Regions from separate parts of the Pseudomonas sp. AC355 genome, predicted to be linked through region 4. Evidence: riboswitches for the same ligand, from Rfam matches in the RefSeq annotation. Region 4 holds a riboswitch; each other region holds the start of a gene.
The links. Region 4 has a riboswitch for cobalamin ahead of cobW (cobalamin biosynthesis protein CobW). Riboswitches for the same ligand answer to the same signal wherever they lie in the genome.

Region 1 (3,977 bases), 3.4 Mb from region 4:
GGCGATGCGCTGCGCACTCCAGCGCGGGGTCTGCCGCCAGAGGTTCTCGCCGTCGAGATGCAAGCTGCCGCTCGCCGGCTCGCTGGAACGATAGGCGCAGCGCAACAGGCTGGTCTTGCCGCTGCCGTTGGGGCCGATAAGGCCGACGAACTCGCCTTCACCGATATGCAGATCGATGTCCTGCAACAGCCAGCGTGGCGCACTGCGCCGACTCTCGACGGCCCATGACAGCTTTTCGATACGTAGCCTCGACATGCCCGACTCCTGCTTGTGGCGCACCGGCAAACTACCCGGTGCGCCGGCGTTTAGAAGCTGTAGTCAGCGCTGACGAAGAACGAGCGTGGCTCGCCCAGGTACCACTGCTGGCCATTGTTGCTCGTGGTGGTGGCGTACTGACGGTCGAACAGGTTGTTCAACTGCAGGCCGAGGGTCAGATCCTTCTGCAGATGCCAGTCGAAGTTGGCGTCCACCACGGTGTAACTCGGTACCCTGACGCTGTTGGCGTTGTCGGCGTAGCGGCTGTCCACATAACGGGCGCCGGCACCGACGCTGAAACGCTCGGCAAAGTCCTTGCTCAACCACAGGTTGGCGGAACGACGCGGCACGTTGGTGGGGCGATTGCCCTGGAAATCGTCGCCACCGCTGACGAACTCGTCGTACTCGGCGCGCACCAGTGCCGCATTGGCAGACAGCTGCACGGCATAGGGCAGGCGCAGCTCGAGGGTCGCCTCGATACCATCCGAGGATTGCTGGCCAACCTGCTGCTGGACGGTCGGGTTGGCCGGGTCGGTACTGAGCAGCTTGTTCTTGACGATGTGATAGGCGGCCAGCGTCCACTCGCCACGGTTATCGAAAAACTGCTGTTTGATGCCCACTTCGGTTTGCTTGGCGGTGCTCAGATCCCACTGCTGCTGGCCCGCACTGAGAGTCAGCAGGTTGCCGACGCCTTCGGTGCTGGTGGCGTACTGACCGTACAGCGACAAGTCATCGGTCAGCGCGAACACCAGGCCGGCGCGCCAGTTGTTGCCGGTCAGGCTACGGTCGCTGCGGGTGCCGGCCAGCAGATCATCACGATTCAGGTGTACCTGGTCACGGCGCACACCGGTGACCAGTGCCAGTTGCTCGGTGAGCTGCGTGCGGTTCTCGGCGAACAACGAGAACTGACGCGCCTGATTGGCTTCGCGAGCGCGATACGGGTCATTGCTGATGTAGCTACCACCACCGGACTGGCCGAGTGGCACGCTGTCGCTGAGGGTATTGCCGAAATCATGCTTGCGCACGAAACGGATGGAGTTGTAGTCCACGCCAACCACGGTGCGGCTGTCGAGGCCGAACAGCGAATGCTGCAGGGTGAACGTCTGGCGGTCGCCGATCTGTTCCTGGGTGTGCTTGATGCTGATGAAATCGCTACGCTCGACTAAATCACCCGGCTGCCAGGTGTAGGTTTCAGCGTTGCGCCAGCGCCGCTGGGTCTTGAGGTAGTACAGCTGGTTGCTGGCACTCAGGTTGTCGCTGATCGTCCAGTCGGTCACCAAGCGGGTCGACTGGTCGTTGTACTGCAGCGTGGCGTTCTCGACGTTGTAGTTACGCTCGCGCAGGCTTTCGCGGTAGTGACCATCCACCAACGGCGTGCCGAAATACTGCTGCGGCTCCTGATTACCGTAATCGTGACTGAGGGTGAAGCTCAGGTCGTCGGTCGCCTCCCAGCGCAATGCAGCACTGATGGCCAGGCTCTCGGAATCACCACGGTCGACCCAGCCATTGCTGGCCTGCTGATTGAGATTGAAACGGTAGCTCAGGCGGTCGTTCAGGGAGCCGCCGCTATCGAGTGCCATCTGTTGACGATCATCGGAGCCGTAACCCAGACGCACGCGATTGCGGATCTCGCCCTCGAAAGGCTTCTTCGGCACCACGTTGATCACCGCGCCCGTCGCCCCTTCGCCGTACAGCACCGAGGCCGGGCCACGGAGGATGTCGATACGCTCCACCGACCAGGTATCGACCGGAAAGGTCACGGTGCCGGCGCCGACATAAAGACGGGTGCCGTCATACAGCTGCATGGTCGAGCTGTGCCCGGTAAAACCCCGGGCGGACAACGCGGTGCCGCCATTGCCGGGCGTGCCCATGAAGGTGATGCCAGGTGAACGGGTGACGGCCTCCTGGACGGTGGCGTTGTTGCGCTTCTGGATCTGCTCGGCGCCAATGCTGCTGACGCTGGCGGGCGTTTCCAGTGGCGTCAGATTCAGGCGCGAGCCGGTCGTTGCCAGCGTATGCAGATCAGGCGGCGACGACTCATCGGCCGTGCCGGTGATCGCCGTCGAGGGCAAGGCTATTGAAGCGTTCGACTCGGCGGCCTGAGCCGGCAAGGCGAACAGCACGCAGGGCACTAGGCCCATGCGCAGGGATTTGCCCGACAGGGCATCGAACAGGGAATATCGGGACATGTCGTTCCACTCGAAACAGGAATGAATGAATCCCGGAGGGAACAACGCATAGGGAATCGCAGGCGCACGAAGCCCACGGAAACCGGCCTGCGCCCGCCCACCGCGGGTTTGCCAAACAGAAGTTTCGGGCCGGTCTCCGGGCTCACGAGGGTCATGAAGCATTCACCTTCCCATGCCGTGGCACAGTGGTTAATCGAATGCTTCGCTCGCATACCGTTGCGGGGGCAGCGCCGGACTGATCATTTTGGAGGTGACCTCTCAATGACGAACCGGCTTCCCGTTTCACCCCATGCACGGCGGCATGGGACACCTGAAACTGGCGCGCATCTGACCATCGAAGCGTCGAGCCGTCAATCATCGCCATGCAGCGGCCTCGATCCATGCACCATGGCATCGCCGGCTGGGATAACATCGCCCGACCCCGGATTGGCCAGGAAACACAGGATGCAGCGAGACGATGATCGAGCGACCGGCAGGCGCTCCGCTACCGCCCCAGGCAAGCCGCCGACGCTGGCGGATGTGGCCAAGGTCGCAGGCGTTTCGCCGATCACCGTGTCGCGCACGCTCAACCAGCCGGAGATCGTCCGCCCGGAACTGCGCGAAAAGGTCTTTCGTGCCGTGCACAAGACCGGCTACGTGCCGGCCATGCTCACCGGCGTGGCCGAGCAGCGCAGCCGGCTGATTTCCCTGCTGGTGCCGACGATTGCCAATTCGATCTTCTCGGACACGGTGCAGGCGCTGATCGACACCCTCACCGAAGCCGGCCACGAGACGCTGATCGGCCTGACCAACTACAGCGCCGAACGCGAAGAGCAGCTACTCGACGCCATCTTGCGGCGGCGCCCCGATGGCATCGTACTGACCGGCACCCTACACACCAAAGCCAGCCGCACGCGCCTGTCGCGCTCGGGCATTCCGATCGTCGAGTCCTGGGATCTCGCGCCGCGGCCGCTGGACATGTTGGTGGGCTTTTCCCACGAAGCGGTCGGCGTGGCCACCGCGCGCTACCTGATGGGCAAGGGCTATCGGCGCTTCGCCGTGGTGACCCTGGATGACCCACGCGGCCACCGACGCTGCGAAAGCCTGATCAGCGAACTGGCGAGCCAGGGGATTACCGAGGTGCCGCGCGTGGTGTTGCCGCCACCGGCAACGGTGAACCTCGGCCGTGAGGGCCTGCAGCGTCTGTTAGCAGGTCGCGAGCGCCCGAATGTACTGGTGTGCAGTTCCGACACCCTGGCCCACGGCGTGCTGGAAGAAGCCACCGAACTGGGCATTCGCGTGCCGCAGGATCTGGCGGTGATGGGCTTTGGCGACCTGAGCAGCGCCGCTCACCTGCACCCGGCCCTCTCCACCGTGTGCATCAACGGCGCGGACATCGGCGTGCAGGCGGCCCGCGCGCTGGTGCAACGCCTCGATCATCCCCACGAAGAACCAGTGAAAGTGCGCATCGATACCGGTTTCAGGATCATCGAACGGCAGAGCGCATAGCCCGCTCGGCACTTGACGATGCCACCCCCGCGCACTTCAACGCCA
Region 2 (3,977 bases), 150 kb from region 4:
GGTGTCGAAACTGCCAAGCGGGCGCGCCTGGGCCACTTCGATACGGGTCAGCTCGCCGCCCTGGTCGCCACGAAAGGCGATCAACGCCGCCTCGCTCTGCAGGGTCACGGCGTTGGCCACCAACCGACCACCGGGCTTGAGCGCGCGCCAGCAACTTTCCAGCACGCCGGGCGCGGTCACCCCGCCACCGATGAAGATGGCGTCTGGCGCTGCCAGCCCGGCCAGCGCCTCGGGTGCCCGCCCGGCCACCAGTTGCAGGCTCGGCACGCCAAGGGCATCGCGGTTGTGGGCGATATGCCCCTGGCGTCCTTCATCAGCCTCGATGGCGATGGCGCGGCAGCTGGGGTGCGCGCGCAGCCACTCGATGCCGATGGAGCCGCAACCGGCACCGACATCCCAGAGCAGTTCGCCGGGCAGCGGCGCCAAGCGCGCCAGGGTGATGGCGCGCACATCGCGCTTGGTCAGTTGTCCGTCATGGCGATAGGCATCGTCCGGCAGGCCCGGCGTGAGCGGCAGGCGCATGGCGTCATCACTGGCCACGCAGTCGATCGCCACCAGATTCAGATCAGCAGATCGAGCCAGCGACCAGCCATCAGCCAGGCCATCGATACGCCGCTCACGCTCACCGCCCAGGTGTTCGAAGACGCTCAGCCGACTGGGGCCGAAGCCACGCTCGCGCAGCAATGCGGCAATGGCCGCCGGGCTCTCGCCATCGTTGCTCAGCACCAGCAGGCGTACGCTGGGATGAATCTGCGCATTGAGCGCTGCCAGCGGACGACCCACCAGCGAGACCAGAGGTGTGCTCTGCAGTGGCCAGCCCAGGCGAGCCGCCGCCAGCGAGCAGGAGGAAGGCGCCGGCAGAATATGCAGCTCCTCGCTCGTCAGCTCGCGGGCCAGGCTGGCACCGACACCGAAGAACATCGGGTCACCGCTGGCCAGCACGCAAACCGGCGTGCCGCGGCGCTCCAACACCGGCGCCAGGGAAAAGGGCTTGGGCCATTCCAGACGTGTGGCACGGATGCAATGCGGCAACAGCGCCAGCTGGCGCTCGCTGCCAAACACCTGTTCGGCCGCCAGCAATGCATGTCGCGCCGCCTTGCCGAGGCCGGGGTAGCCGTCTTCACCAATGCCCACGACGGTTAGCCAGCGTGTCATGCGTTTTTCCTCGTTATCAAAATCGCCCAGATCGTTCCTCACGCTCCGCGTGGGAATGCCGCCCAGGACGACGCTCCGCGTCCGATGCTGCACGCTATCGGACGACGCGGCTTTTCATCCTAGCGAACAAAGCGGGCATAATAGCGCCTCTGTCGGTGTCCGTCGGCTACGTGGTACGTAGGCGCGGGCCTAAGAGGGAACACGAGCAGATCGTTCTGCGGCGTGGCTGCCCCCGCAACTGTTGCAGCGAGCGCATGCGCCAATCGCCACTGGGAAACCGGGAAGGCCGGCCACGCGCCATGACCTGCGAGCCAGGAGACCTGCCGACGGATTCAGTCGCATGTGCCCACACCGGGCGGGGTGTCCCGGTGATAGAAGCTCCTCCTTCTCTGGCCTATCCTCGAACGGATGCCCATGTGACCCGACCCCGGTGATCCGTTGAAACAGGCTTTTTGCATTCCATCCCCTGCTGTTCGCCCCTCGGCCTGTCCGGGGTTGCTGCGTATCGTGCAGGCGAAGGATGGCGGCATCTGCCGGATCAAGCTGGCCTGCGGGCGCCTCGATGCCACCGGAGCCGAGCGCATAGCCCAGGCCGCACAACACCATGCAGGCGGCGTGATCGAAGCCACCAACCGCGCCAACCTGCAGATTCGCGGCATCCACGCCGGCAGTGAAGACGCATTGATCGGCGAGTTGCTGGCCGCCGGCCTCGGCCCGAATTCACCCTCTGCCGACGATGTGCGCAACCTGATGGTCAGCCCGGCGGCCGGCCTCGATCCGGCGGCGCTGGTCGACGTATCACCACTGGCCGCCCGCCTGCTGACGACGCTGGAGAACACCCCACGCCTGCACGCGCTGTCGGCCAAGTTCGCCCTGCTACTCGATGGCGGCGAACGCCTGGCCATGCTCGAACACCCTCACGATATCTGGCTCAGCGCCCTGCCGCTGGATGGCCAGATCGGCTATGCGTTCGGTCTCGCCGGTTGCCCGCCACAAGCGCCTGGCGATGTGCCCGCGCTGGCCGTGGTGCCCGAGGCCCATGCCGATGAGCTGCTGCTGGCGCTGCTCGACCTGTTTCTTGAACTGGCCACGCCCGAGCAGACACGCATGCGCCACCTGCTCGCCACTCACCCTGCTAGCGAACTGCTGCAGCGCCTGGGCGAGCGTCTGGGTGACGTGCTGCTGAGCGCGGATGAGTGGCGACGCCGCCCGGCCGAACCTCAAGCGCATATCGGCATCGGCGCACAGCGCCAGCCTGGCCGGGTATATGTCGGTGGCGTCCCTCCATTGGGCCGGCTCGACGCCGAACAGCTGCTCGGACTCGCCGCCTTGGCTCGACGTCTGGGCGATGGCAGCCTGCGCATGACCCCCTGGCAGAGCGTGTTGCTGCCCAATGTCGCCACAGCCGATGCGCAGGCAGCCCTCCAGGCGCTGGAGGGGCTCGGCTTGCTGGTCGATGCCGATGCGCCGCTAGCCCGCATCATCGCCTGTACCGGCTCAAGCGGCTGCGCCAAGGGCCTGGCCGATACCAAAGCCGATGGATGCCGCATGGCCGAGACGCTGAAGGCTGGCCGCCGCCTGGCCGGCCTCCACCTCAGCGGCTGCAGCCGTTCCTGCGCCGCCGCCCACCGTGCCCCCGTGACCCTGCTGGCGGTAGCCGAAGGCCGCTACGATCTGTTCGCCCGCCAGGCGGACAGCAACGATTTCGGCGCGCCACTGGCCCGCCACCTGACACTTGACGAGGCCAGCGAACTGCTGGCCTCGCTTCCCGATACCTGGAGTTTCACCCGATGACCGATTACATCCGCGATGGTCAGGAGATCTATCGCCATTCCTTCTCCATCATCCGCGCCGAGGCCGACCTGAGCGCCATTCCGGCGGATCTCGAGAAGCTCGCGGTGCGGGTCATCCACGCCTGCGGCATGGTCGATGTGGTGCAGGATCTACGCTTCTCCACGGGTGCCGGTGCGGCCGGTCGCCAGGCCCTGGCCAATGGCGCGGCGATTCTCTGCGATGCGCGCATGGTCGCCGAAGGGGTGACCCGTGCGCGCCTGCAAGCGGCCAACCCGGTGCTCTGCACCCTCAACGATGCTGGCGTGCCTGAGCTGGCCAAGAAGCTGGGCAACACCCGTTCGGCGGTGGCGCTGGAGCACTGGCGCGAGCATCTCGAAGGCTCGGTGGTGGTAATCGGCAACGCACCTACCGCGCTGTTCTATCTGCTCGACATGCTGGCTGCGGGCGCGCCCAAGCCAGCGCTGATTCTCGGCTTCCCGGTGGGCTTCGTGGGCGCGGCGGAGTCCAAGGATCTGCTCGCCAGCACCTTTGCCGAGCATGGCGTGCCCTACGTGATCGTCCAGGGCCGTCGGGGCGGTAGCGCCATGGCCGCCGCCGCGGTCAACGCCCTGGCCACGGAGGTCGAGTGATGAACGGTATGGACCGCCCCGGAAAAGGCCGCCTGCTGGGCCTGGGCGTCGGCCCGGGCGACCCCGAGCTGATCACCCTGAAGGCCCTGCGCCTGCTCAAGTCGTCACCCGTGGTCGGCTACTTCGTGGCCAAGGCCAAGGCCAATGTCGGCCAGGGCGGCAACGCCTTCGGCATCATCGAAGGCCACCTGGACGACAGCCAGCAGCGCCTGCCACTGGTGTATCCGGTAACCACCGAAAAACTCGAACCGCCACTGACTTACGAAGGCGTGATCAGCGACTTCTACGACACCTGTGCGGTGCAGATCGCCGAGCATCTGGATGCTGGTCGCGACGTGGCGGTGATCTGCGAAGGCGACCCGTTTTTCTACGGCTCCTACATGTACCTGCACGACCGCC
Region 3 (3,977 bases), 3.1 Mb from region 4:
TGAATTCGTCGGAGCGCTCGCCCAGGGCCTCGGCGGTCAGCCGACGCTCGGCCTCGACCAACTGATAGATGTCTTCACGTAGCGCCGGCCGGGTGATGCGGATGAAGCGCCAAGGTTGCATCAACCCCACACTGGGTGCCTGATGCGCCGCCTCGAGTAGCTTCGCGAGCACTTCGGGCGCTACCTCACCACCACTGAAATGGCGCATATCGCGGCGTTCGGCGATAGCCCGATAGACCGCGGCGCGCTCCTCAGGACTGAAGGCGTGGTCGCTCATGGTCGAAACAATGCCGCTGCGGCCGCAGGATTGGATGGCATATAGAAGTGGATATAGGACGCGGTAAGCCGACCGAGACGGAACACTGCTTCGCTGACCGGTTTGTCATTGGGGCACTCGCCACGAGCCAGTGGCTCCAACTCGGACTCGAGCCGCGAATGGTGGTAGCTGTGACCCCGCAACAGCCCCTCAGGCAGCGTTACGGCCTGCAGCGCGAGGGCGACCAGGCGCTTCTGCATCTGTGCATGGCCAGGCACCAACCCTGCTAACTCCGCCCGTTCGCCTGCCACGTCGCTCAGCGAGTCGAGCAGGTAAAGCATGCCACCGCACTCGGCGAGGATAGGCTTGCCGGCTTGCTGATGAGCGGTGATGGCCTCGATCATCGAACGGTTCGCGGCCAGCGCCTGCAGATTCAGCTCGGGATAACCACCGGGCAGATAAAGGCTGTCCACCTCGGGCAGGCTTTCATCGGTCAGCGGGCTGAAGAACGTCAGGGTCGCGCCCATCCGCTCCAGCAGATCGAGGTTGGCCTGATAGGTGAACGCGAAGGATGCATCGCGGGCTACGCCGATGCGTACGCCCTCCAGCAGCGGCAACGGCGCTGCAATCGGCGGGGCGGCGAAGGTCACAGGTGGCGGCAGGGTTACCGTCGCGGTCTGAGCCAGCGCATCGGCAGCGGTATCCAGGCGCACATCGAGGTCGGCGAGCTCGGCTGCCTGCACCAGGCCCAGGTGGCGGCTCGGCAATTCAATGGCGGCGCTGCGCGGCAGCGAGCCGTACCAGCGGATCGAAGCCGGCAGGCTATCGCGGATCAGATCGTTGTGACGCCCGGGATTGACGCGGTTGCCAAGCACGCCGGAGAACGGCAGATCCGGCTGATAGCTAGCAAGACCGACGGCCAGTGCGCCGAAGGTCTGGGCCATGGCGGAGCCATCGATCACGCCCAACACTGGTACGCCAAATCGGCGCGCGAGGTCGGCGGCGGATGGCGAGCCGTCGAACAGGCCCATCACGCCTTCGATGAGAATCAGATCGGCCTCGCCAGCAGCCTCCCACAACAAGCGACGGCTCTCGTCCTCGCCGACCATCCACAAGTCCAGCTGATAGACCGGATTGCCACTGGCACGGGAGAGGATCATCGGGTCGAGAAAATCAGGCCCGCACTTGAACACCCGCACCCGCTTCCCCTGCCGGGTGTGCAGGCGTGCCAGGGCCGCAGTGACGGTGGTTTTACCCTGCCCCGAGGCTGGAGCCGCGATCAACAGTGCAGGACAGTGACGCGGCGTGCGCTCACCCGCATCGGATGCAGACGCTGTAACGATCAAAACTCCACGCCTTTTTGTGCTTTTACGCCAGACTTGAAGGCATGCTTGACGAGCGTCATCTCGGTGACGGTATCGGCTGCTTCAAGCAGCGCTGGCGGCGCGCCACGGCCGGTCGCGACAACGTGCTGAAGCTCGGGGCGCGATTCGATATCACGCAGCACCACGTCCACATCCAGATAACCGTGCTTGAGGGCGATGTTCAATTCATCCAGCACCACCAAGGCGATCTGCGGGTCGTTCAGCAGTTGCCGGGCGACCTCCCAGGCCTGCACGGCTTTCTCGATATCGCGCTGCCGATTCTGGGTATCCCAGGTGTAGCCCTCGCCCATCACGTGATAGCTGACCTCATCGGGAAAGCGGCGGAAGAAATGCTCTTCGCCGGTGGCCATGCCGCCCTTGATGAACTGCACCACGCCGACCTTGAGACCATGTCCCAGCGCCCGGGCAACCATGCCGAACGCGGAGCTACTCTTGCCCTTGCCATTGCCGCTGTGCACCAGCAACAGGCCATACTCGTCCTGAGCCTGGGCGATCTTCTCGTCCATCAGGGCTTTCTTGCGAGCCATACGGGCGTTGTGCCGCGCGTCGCGCTCTGCTGATTCTCGGCTTGGGGATGGGGTCGATTCGCTCATGGGATCTCCTCAGCGCAGGGCCAATCGGCGCACGCAGGTGAAGCGCTCGGGCAGGAAACCGGGTTCATGCCGGACGATAAAGGAATCACACAGGAGTAGGCAGGAGCTGACCGGATCGATCACGCACCGGCCGCGCCCACCGCGCAACTCTGGAAAAAGCGACAGGCCGGTCTCCGGGCTTGCGAGCGCCGCGTTCATCAGAATGCGGCCACCGACGCAGCCTTCCCGTATCGGCGATACAGTGGCTGAAAGCGTGGCTTGGCTCGTTTACCGTTGCGGGGGCAGCGTCGGCATTGCCTGCTTGCTGGAGCAGCGGCGCACCGACTTCCCAGTTTCACCCTCGGCCAAAACCGAGGACACCTGAAGCAAGCGGCGAAGGGTAAGGATTGGCCGCCTCAGCGTCAATCGAAGACTCAGGGATGACTAGCCAACTCGACCGGAAAAACCCGCTTCGCTTCGATATAGGTACGCTGCCAGTAGCTGTTGGCGAGGCTGTCCAAGCGCACGGTGCCGCCCGAGGACGGTGCATGCACGAAGCGTCCTTCGCCGACGTAGATGCCAGCATGGCTAACCTGGCGGCCGCCACTGGTGGCAAAGAACACCAGATCACCACTGCGCAGGGCATCACGCCCTACGGTCGGCGCGCGCATGCTGATCAGTTCGCGCGTCGACCGCGGCAACTGGATGCCCGCCGCATCACGGTAGACGTAACCGATCAAGCCGCTGCAATCGAAACCGCTGGCTGGGGTATTGCCGCCGTAGCGGTAAGGCGTGCCGACAAGGCCCAATGCACGAAACAGTACATCGTCAGCGCCCCCCTGATAATTACCAGGTACAGGTGCTACGACAACGGGTTGCGGAGCAGGTACGGGTGCACGACTGGAGCACGCACTGAGCAGTGCTGTGAGCAGCAAGAGGGCGATGCGAATGGTGGCAGTCATGGACGGACGATCCCGGAGCCTGAATGCGCCCTACTCTGCTCCGTTCACAACTGCAGTGCAAGCTTTAGCTTTATGCTGCAGCCGCTTGAAAACTATCAAGATGTTGCCCGATCTGTGCAGATCGGACATTTACCACCTCAATGCTGAGACGCCAGGTGCTCGGTCGGCGCCATCGCCAGGACACGCTTGGCTTCGATGAAGGTACGTTTCCAGTAGCGGTCATCCAGGCTATCGATCCTCACGCCACCGCTGCGGCTGCTGGAGGAATGGATGAACTGATCATCGCCCAGATAGATACCGGCATGGCTGACGCGGCCACGACCTGCCGTGCTGAAGAACACCAGATCACCGGGCTCCAGCGCCTTGCGCTCGACCAGCGGCGCGTCGATGTTGATCATGTCGCGCGTCGAGCGCGGCAGCTCCATGCCAAGCTCTTCACGGAACAGGTAACCAATAAAACCGCTGCAATCGAAACCGGTTTTCACCGAGCTGCCCCCGAACCGGTAGCGGGTACCGATCAGCGAGAGGCCTTTTTCGAGAACACTGTCTGCAAGCTGTGGCAGCTCGTACGGTGCGTGGCCGGCAAAATCAGCGGCTGCATCGTCTTCAACGACATCGATCCGATCCAGAACAGGCGCTGCGACTACCGGCCGGGCAGGCAAAGAAGCCTGGGCTGGGGCATCGTTATGGGATTGCGGAGCATGGTTAGCGCAGGCGGCGAGAACCATCGTCAGTGCGAGAGGCACGAGGGGTGCGAAGCTTTTGCGCATGGGCACGACCGTGGCATGAAAAATGAACAGCC
Region 4 (3,977 bases):
TGGGGAGACTCCGGGTTGGATTGGGCGAAACCGGTGGTGTTGAGGATCACGCTCACGCCGGCTTCGTCCAGCCAATCCTCGACCTGCGCCAGGCAGGCCGCCTCCTTGAGGCTGGCCACGGCGATGGGCAACGGATTGAGGCCCTGAGCCTGCAGCCGCTGGCAGAAGGTGTCGACGAAAGCGGTGTTGGCTGCCTGCACATGGGTGCGGTAGAACAGCAGCGCGGCGACGGGTGCGTCCGGCTGCCAGCTGGCACGCCAATCCTGCAGCGACGCATTGCCCACGCGTGGGTGATACAGGCCAACCCGCGGCAGCGCTCGGGGAGGCTGCCAGCCATAGTCACGGCCCATATAGCGGTCGGCGATGCAGTTGAAGAACTGCCGCGCGTTATCCACACCGCCCTGGCGCAGGTACTGCCAGAGCCGCTCGGCATCTTCGGCGGTCACGTTGCCCAGCGCAGTGAGCTCGGGGTCGGGGTTATCACAGCCCGGCACCAGAATCAGTGTCTTGCCCTGCCCCGCCAGCTCCACTAGCCGCTGGATGCCATAGCGCCAATAGCTGACGCCGCCGTGTACGGAAATCACGATGACCTTGGCGTGTTGCAGCACCTTTTCGACGTAGAAATCCACCGAGGCGTTATTGCCCAACTGCGCCGGGCTGGCCAGCCGCAAGCTGGGATAATCCTCGGGCAGATGGCGAGCGACCTCGGCCAGCAGCGACAGGTGCGAATCACCGGTGCACAGCACCACCAGCTCGGCGGGGGTCTGGCCGAGGTCGGCGATGCTGTCGGCCGGCAGCGACTGGCCGGGCTGGGTGCGCAGGAGGTGCATATTCTCGCCTAAGGCACCGCCCGCTTGCGGGCGATCATGGTTATACCAGAGCCGCTTTCAGCTCAGCCGCGATGGCCGTGTGGTCGAGCTCCTGGCCGATCACGATCAGGCGGGTAACCCGCGCCTCATCGGCCTTCCAGGCGCGGTCGAAATGCTTGTCGAAACGCAGACCGACCCCTTGCAGAAGCAGACGCATGGGTTTGTTCGGCACGGCGACGAAACCCTTGATGCGCAGGATGCCATGTTTGCCCACGACGTCCTTCAGCGCGGCCAGCAGGCGGGCTTCATCGGCTTCCGGTAGTTCCACGTGGAACGAGTCGAACTCGTCGTGATCGTGGTCTTCGTCTTCATTGTCGTGGTGAGTCTTGCGACCCTCGATGTGCAGCTCTGTCTCGCTGTTCAGGCCCAGCAGCACATTGAGCGGCAGCGAACCCCCATGGGCTTCGACCACCTTGACCGCTGGCGGCAGCTCTTCGCCGACTTCGGCGCGCACCGCAGCCAGCGCGTCGGCATCGAGTAGATCGGCCTTGTTGAGGATGACCAGATCGGCGCTCGCCAGTTGGTCGGCGAACAGCTCGTGCAGGGGCGACTCGTGATCGAGGTTGGGATCGAGCTTGCGCTGGGCGTCGACCTGATCGGGGAAGGCAGCGAAAGTGCCGGCAGCCACTGCCGGGCTGTCGACCACGGTGATCACCGCATCGACGGTGCAGGCGTTGCGAATTTCCGGCCAGTTGAAGGCTTGGACCAACGGCTTGGGCAAGGCCAGACCGCTGGTTTCGATCAGGATGTGGTCGAGGTCGCCGCGACGCGCCACCAGCTCGCGCATCACCGGGAAGAACTCTTCCTGCACGGTGCAGCACAGGCAGCCATTAGCCAGTTCGAAGACACGGCCGTTGGCTTCTTCCTCGGTGCAGCCGATGGAGCATTGCTTGAGGATCTCACCGTCGATACCCAGTTCGCCGAACTCGTTGACGATCACCGCGATACGGCGGCCCTCGGCGTTTTCCAGCATGTGCCGCAGCAAGGTGGTCTTACCGGCACCGAGAAAGCCGGTGACGATGGTGACTGGAAGTTTGGCGAGCGTTTTCATGATTGGCCCTGCGTCTGAATGAACGGCGAGCGGGCAATGAGATGGCAGGCGCCAGCCGGGGCTGTCGCACAAGCACCACCGGATCACCCCGCCCGGTTGTCGAAAGCGTTATCGAGGCAGGTCTCCTGGCTCACAGGTCATGGCGCGTAGCCGGCCTTCCCGGTTTCCCAGTGGCGATTGGCGATGCGCTCGCTGCTTACAGTTGCGGGGGCAGCCACGGCTTGCCGTGTTCCCTCTTAGCTCCACACGAGTGGAGAACCTCGAAAACGAGAAGGCTACGCAGGCCTTAGCGGCCGGTCAATCGCGATTGACCGCTGACAGCTGTCATGATGAGCGACGCTACCGCATAACACGAGTGCCGCTCATGCTGCCCGCAACCACGACCAATACGCCGCTGCCTACCAAGAGTGGAAGCTGGTCTGTGCTGGGTCGGCGCGATTACCCCCAGGACATCTACCCATCTACTCAATCTGCTCATCCATAACCTGATTCGGCAGGTTCTGACTGTGGGTAACCTTGCCACGCTGGCGAGTAATGCCCATACGTTTGGGAGGCAGCACTGCACGCCCTTACGCATTCCGTTCGAGATAATCCCAGGCGCATTCGTCATCGGCGCTGTACGACGCCGAGCACAGTCACCTGTATAGACCACAAGCCCCCTAAAGTTCTGTACGAAAATTCGCTGCATACAGAACAATCACCGGAGAACCGGAAACCTGAACGCTCAGCGCCAGAAATGAGAACATCTATTGGGGTCATTTTGCGAAGGCGAACACGGCAGCAGACAACCTTGTTCTTTGAAACTCACTTTAATGTGAAGCGCCTCTCTGCCCGGTGTATCGAGTGAGTACTCACTCAAACAACTTTGCCCCTTAAGAAAACGAAATAAAAATAGATCGCCATTGGCAAAACGCAGGTTCAGATCCTGAGGCCCGTTCCAGCCCGACTTAGAGGGAATAAGAAATCGCCACCCCCCATCCCCCAGCGCCTCACCTTTTAAATCTAGCGAAGAATAATCTTCATCAACTTTCAGAGTTGGATAGGCCACCAAAAATATATATGTCCCTGCAACGCCAATATCCGAATCGATCACATTACGGCGAAAGGCACTACTCAAAGTAGGAGCATCGTCTTTGGCATAGTCATATTGCACTTCTAAGCTGCCCAGACTTTTACCTTTATCGAATTCTACGCTAGGTACCGTCGGCGTATATTCATGCGAGCGACATCCCGCCAGAAGAAGTAACAACACTACAAAGAACACTTGTTGAAAAAGAAATTTTGATTCACTCATCATAACATTCCATACAATCAAATGCGCCGCGACTGGCTATATCGATAGCCTGAGTATTGGGGTCAGCGGTCCGATAAACTCTTACGAACAGCTTCACCGCCCCACCCCTGACGATATGATGATCTTCATTAAGCGGCTCCATGCGCAAACCCTGCGAAGCGAAGTGACGAGTCATGGCAGACAATATGGAACTCCTTTCCATCCGTGTGTAAAGACGCGGCAGGAATTTTTTTCCTGAGAGCCCAAACGCTTCGACATTGACACCGAGCAACTTAAGCGGCCGATCTAAGGAAAATGCCAATGGGAGTTGATGACCGCTATAATAATACACACCACAATTACAGGGTGGCATCAATCGCAAATCATCGACAGGCAGCACTTTTATACCGGGATGGCCAGCGCGAAAGTTTCGCCAGGGCAATGGCTTTCCACTTTTGACCAAGCTCTGATAATAGTTCTGAAGGAACTTATAAAAGTCCGTCGATACTGGCTCTGGCTCCGTAGTTTTACCCAAACCTCGAAGATGCCATTGAGCGCCCACGCGGTACCATTCAAAATTCTTTTTCGTCCATTGGTACCTTGCATAAGGCTCGAACAGACCAAACTGCGAACCACGATCATATCTGCCTGTAGCGTCTAGGCGTCCCCCCTCAAGGCGAACCTCCTGACGGGCTTCTTCCAATGCCTTCTCGTCGGGCCAGATCATGCCAATCAGCCCTTTACCTGGCTCCATCAGAATGACGGCCCCATAGGCACTGCGTGA

Region 1: another riboswitch for cobalamin. It lies ahead of ACZ0AI_RS01995 (TonB-dependent receptor); the one in region 4 lies ahead of cobW (cobalamin biosynthesis protein CobW).
Region 2: another riboswitch for cobalamin. It lies ahead of cobG (precorrin-3B synthase); the one in region 4 lies ahead of cobW (cobalamin biosynthesis protein CobW).
Region 3: another riboswitch for cobalamin. It lies ahead of cobO (cob(I)yrinic acid a,c-diamide adenosyltransferase); the one in region 4 lies ahead of cobW (cobalamin biosynthesis protein CobW).

What each region holds. Positions count from the first base shown of each region.
Region 1 covers NZ_OZ409843.1:407,025-411,001, reverse strand. Annotated here, with positions in the region: gene ACZ0AI_RS02000 (ABC transporter ATP-binding protein) at 1-255, opposite strand, end outside; gene ACZ0AI_RS01995 (TonB-dependent receptor) at 306-2,444, opposite strand; cobalamin riboswitch at 2,555-2,773, opposite strand; gene ACZ0AI_RS01990 (LacI family DNA-binding transcriptional regulator) at 2,889-3,932, shown strand; gene otnI (2-oxo-tetronate isomerase) at 3,969-3,977, opposite strand, start outside.
Region 2 covers NZ_OZ409843.1:3,667,965-3,671,941, forward strand. Annotated here, with positions in the region: gene cbiE (precorrin-6y C5,15-methyltransferase (decarboxylating) subunit CbiE) at 1-1,155, opposite strand, end outside; cobalamin riboswitch at 1,292-1,497, shown strand; gene cobG (precorrin-3B synthase) at 1,594-2,949, shown strand; gene ACZ0AI_RS17295 (precorrin-8X methylmutase) at 2,946-3,578, shown strand; gene ACZ0AI_RS17300 (precorrin-2 C(20)-methyltransferase) at 3,587-3,977, shown strand, end outside.
Region 3 covers NZ_OZ409843.1:682,315-686,291, reverse strand. Annotated here, with positions in the region: gene bluB (5,6-dimethylbenzimidazole synthase) at 1-277, opposite strand, end outside; gene ACZ0AI_RS03270 (cobyrinate a,c-diamide synthase) at 274-1,599, opposite strand; gene cobO (cob(I)yrinic acid a,c-diamide adenosyltransferase) at 1,599-2,234, opposite strand; cobalamin riboswitch at 2,382-2,613, opposite strand; gene ACZ0AI_RS03260 (C40 family peptidase) at 2,648-3,175, opposite strand; gene ACZ0AI_RS03255 (C40 family peptidase) at 3,313-3,945, opposite strand.
Region 4 covers NZ_OZ409843.1:3,820,440-3,824,416, reverse strand. Annotated here, with positions in the region: gene cobN (cobaltochelatase subunit CobN) at 1-830, opposite strand, end outside; gene cobW (cobalamin biosynthesis protein CobW) at 871-1,920, opposite strand; cobalamin riboswitch at 2,019-2,198, opposite strand; gene ACZ0AI_RS17925 (hypothetical protein) at 2,645-3,214, opposite strand; gene ACZ0AI_RS17920 (hypothetical protein) at 3,207-3,977, opposite strand, start outside.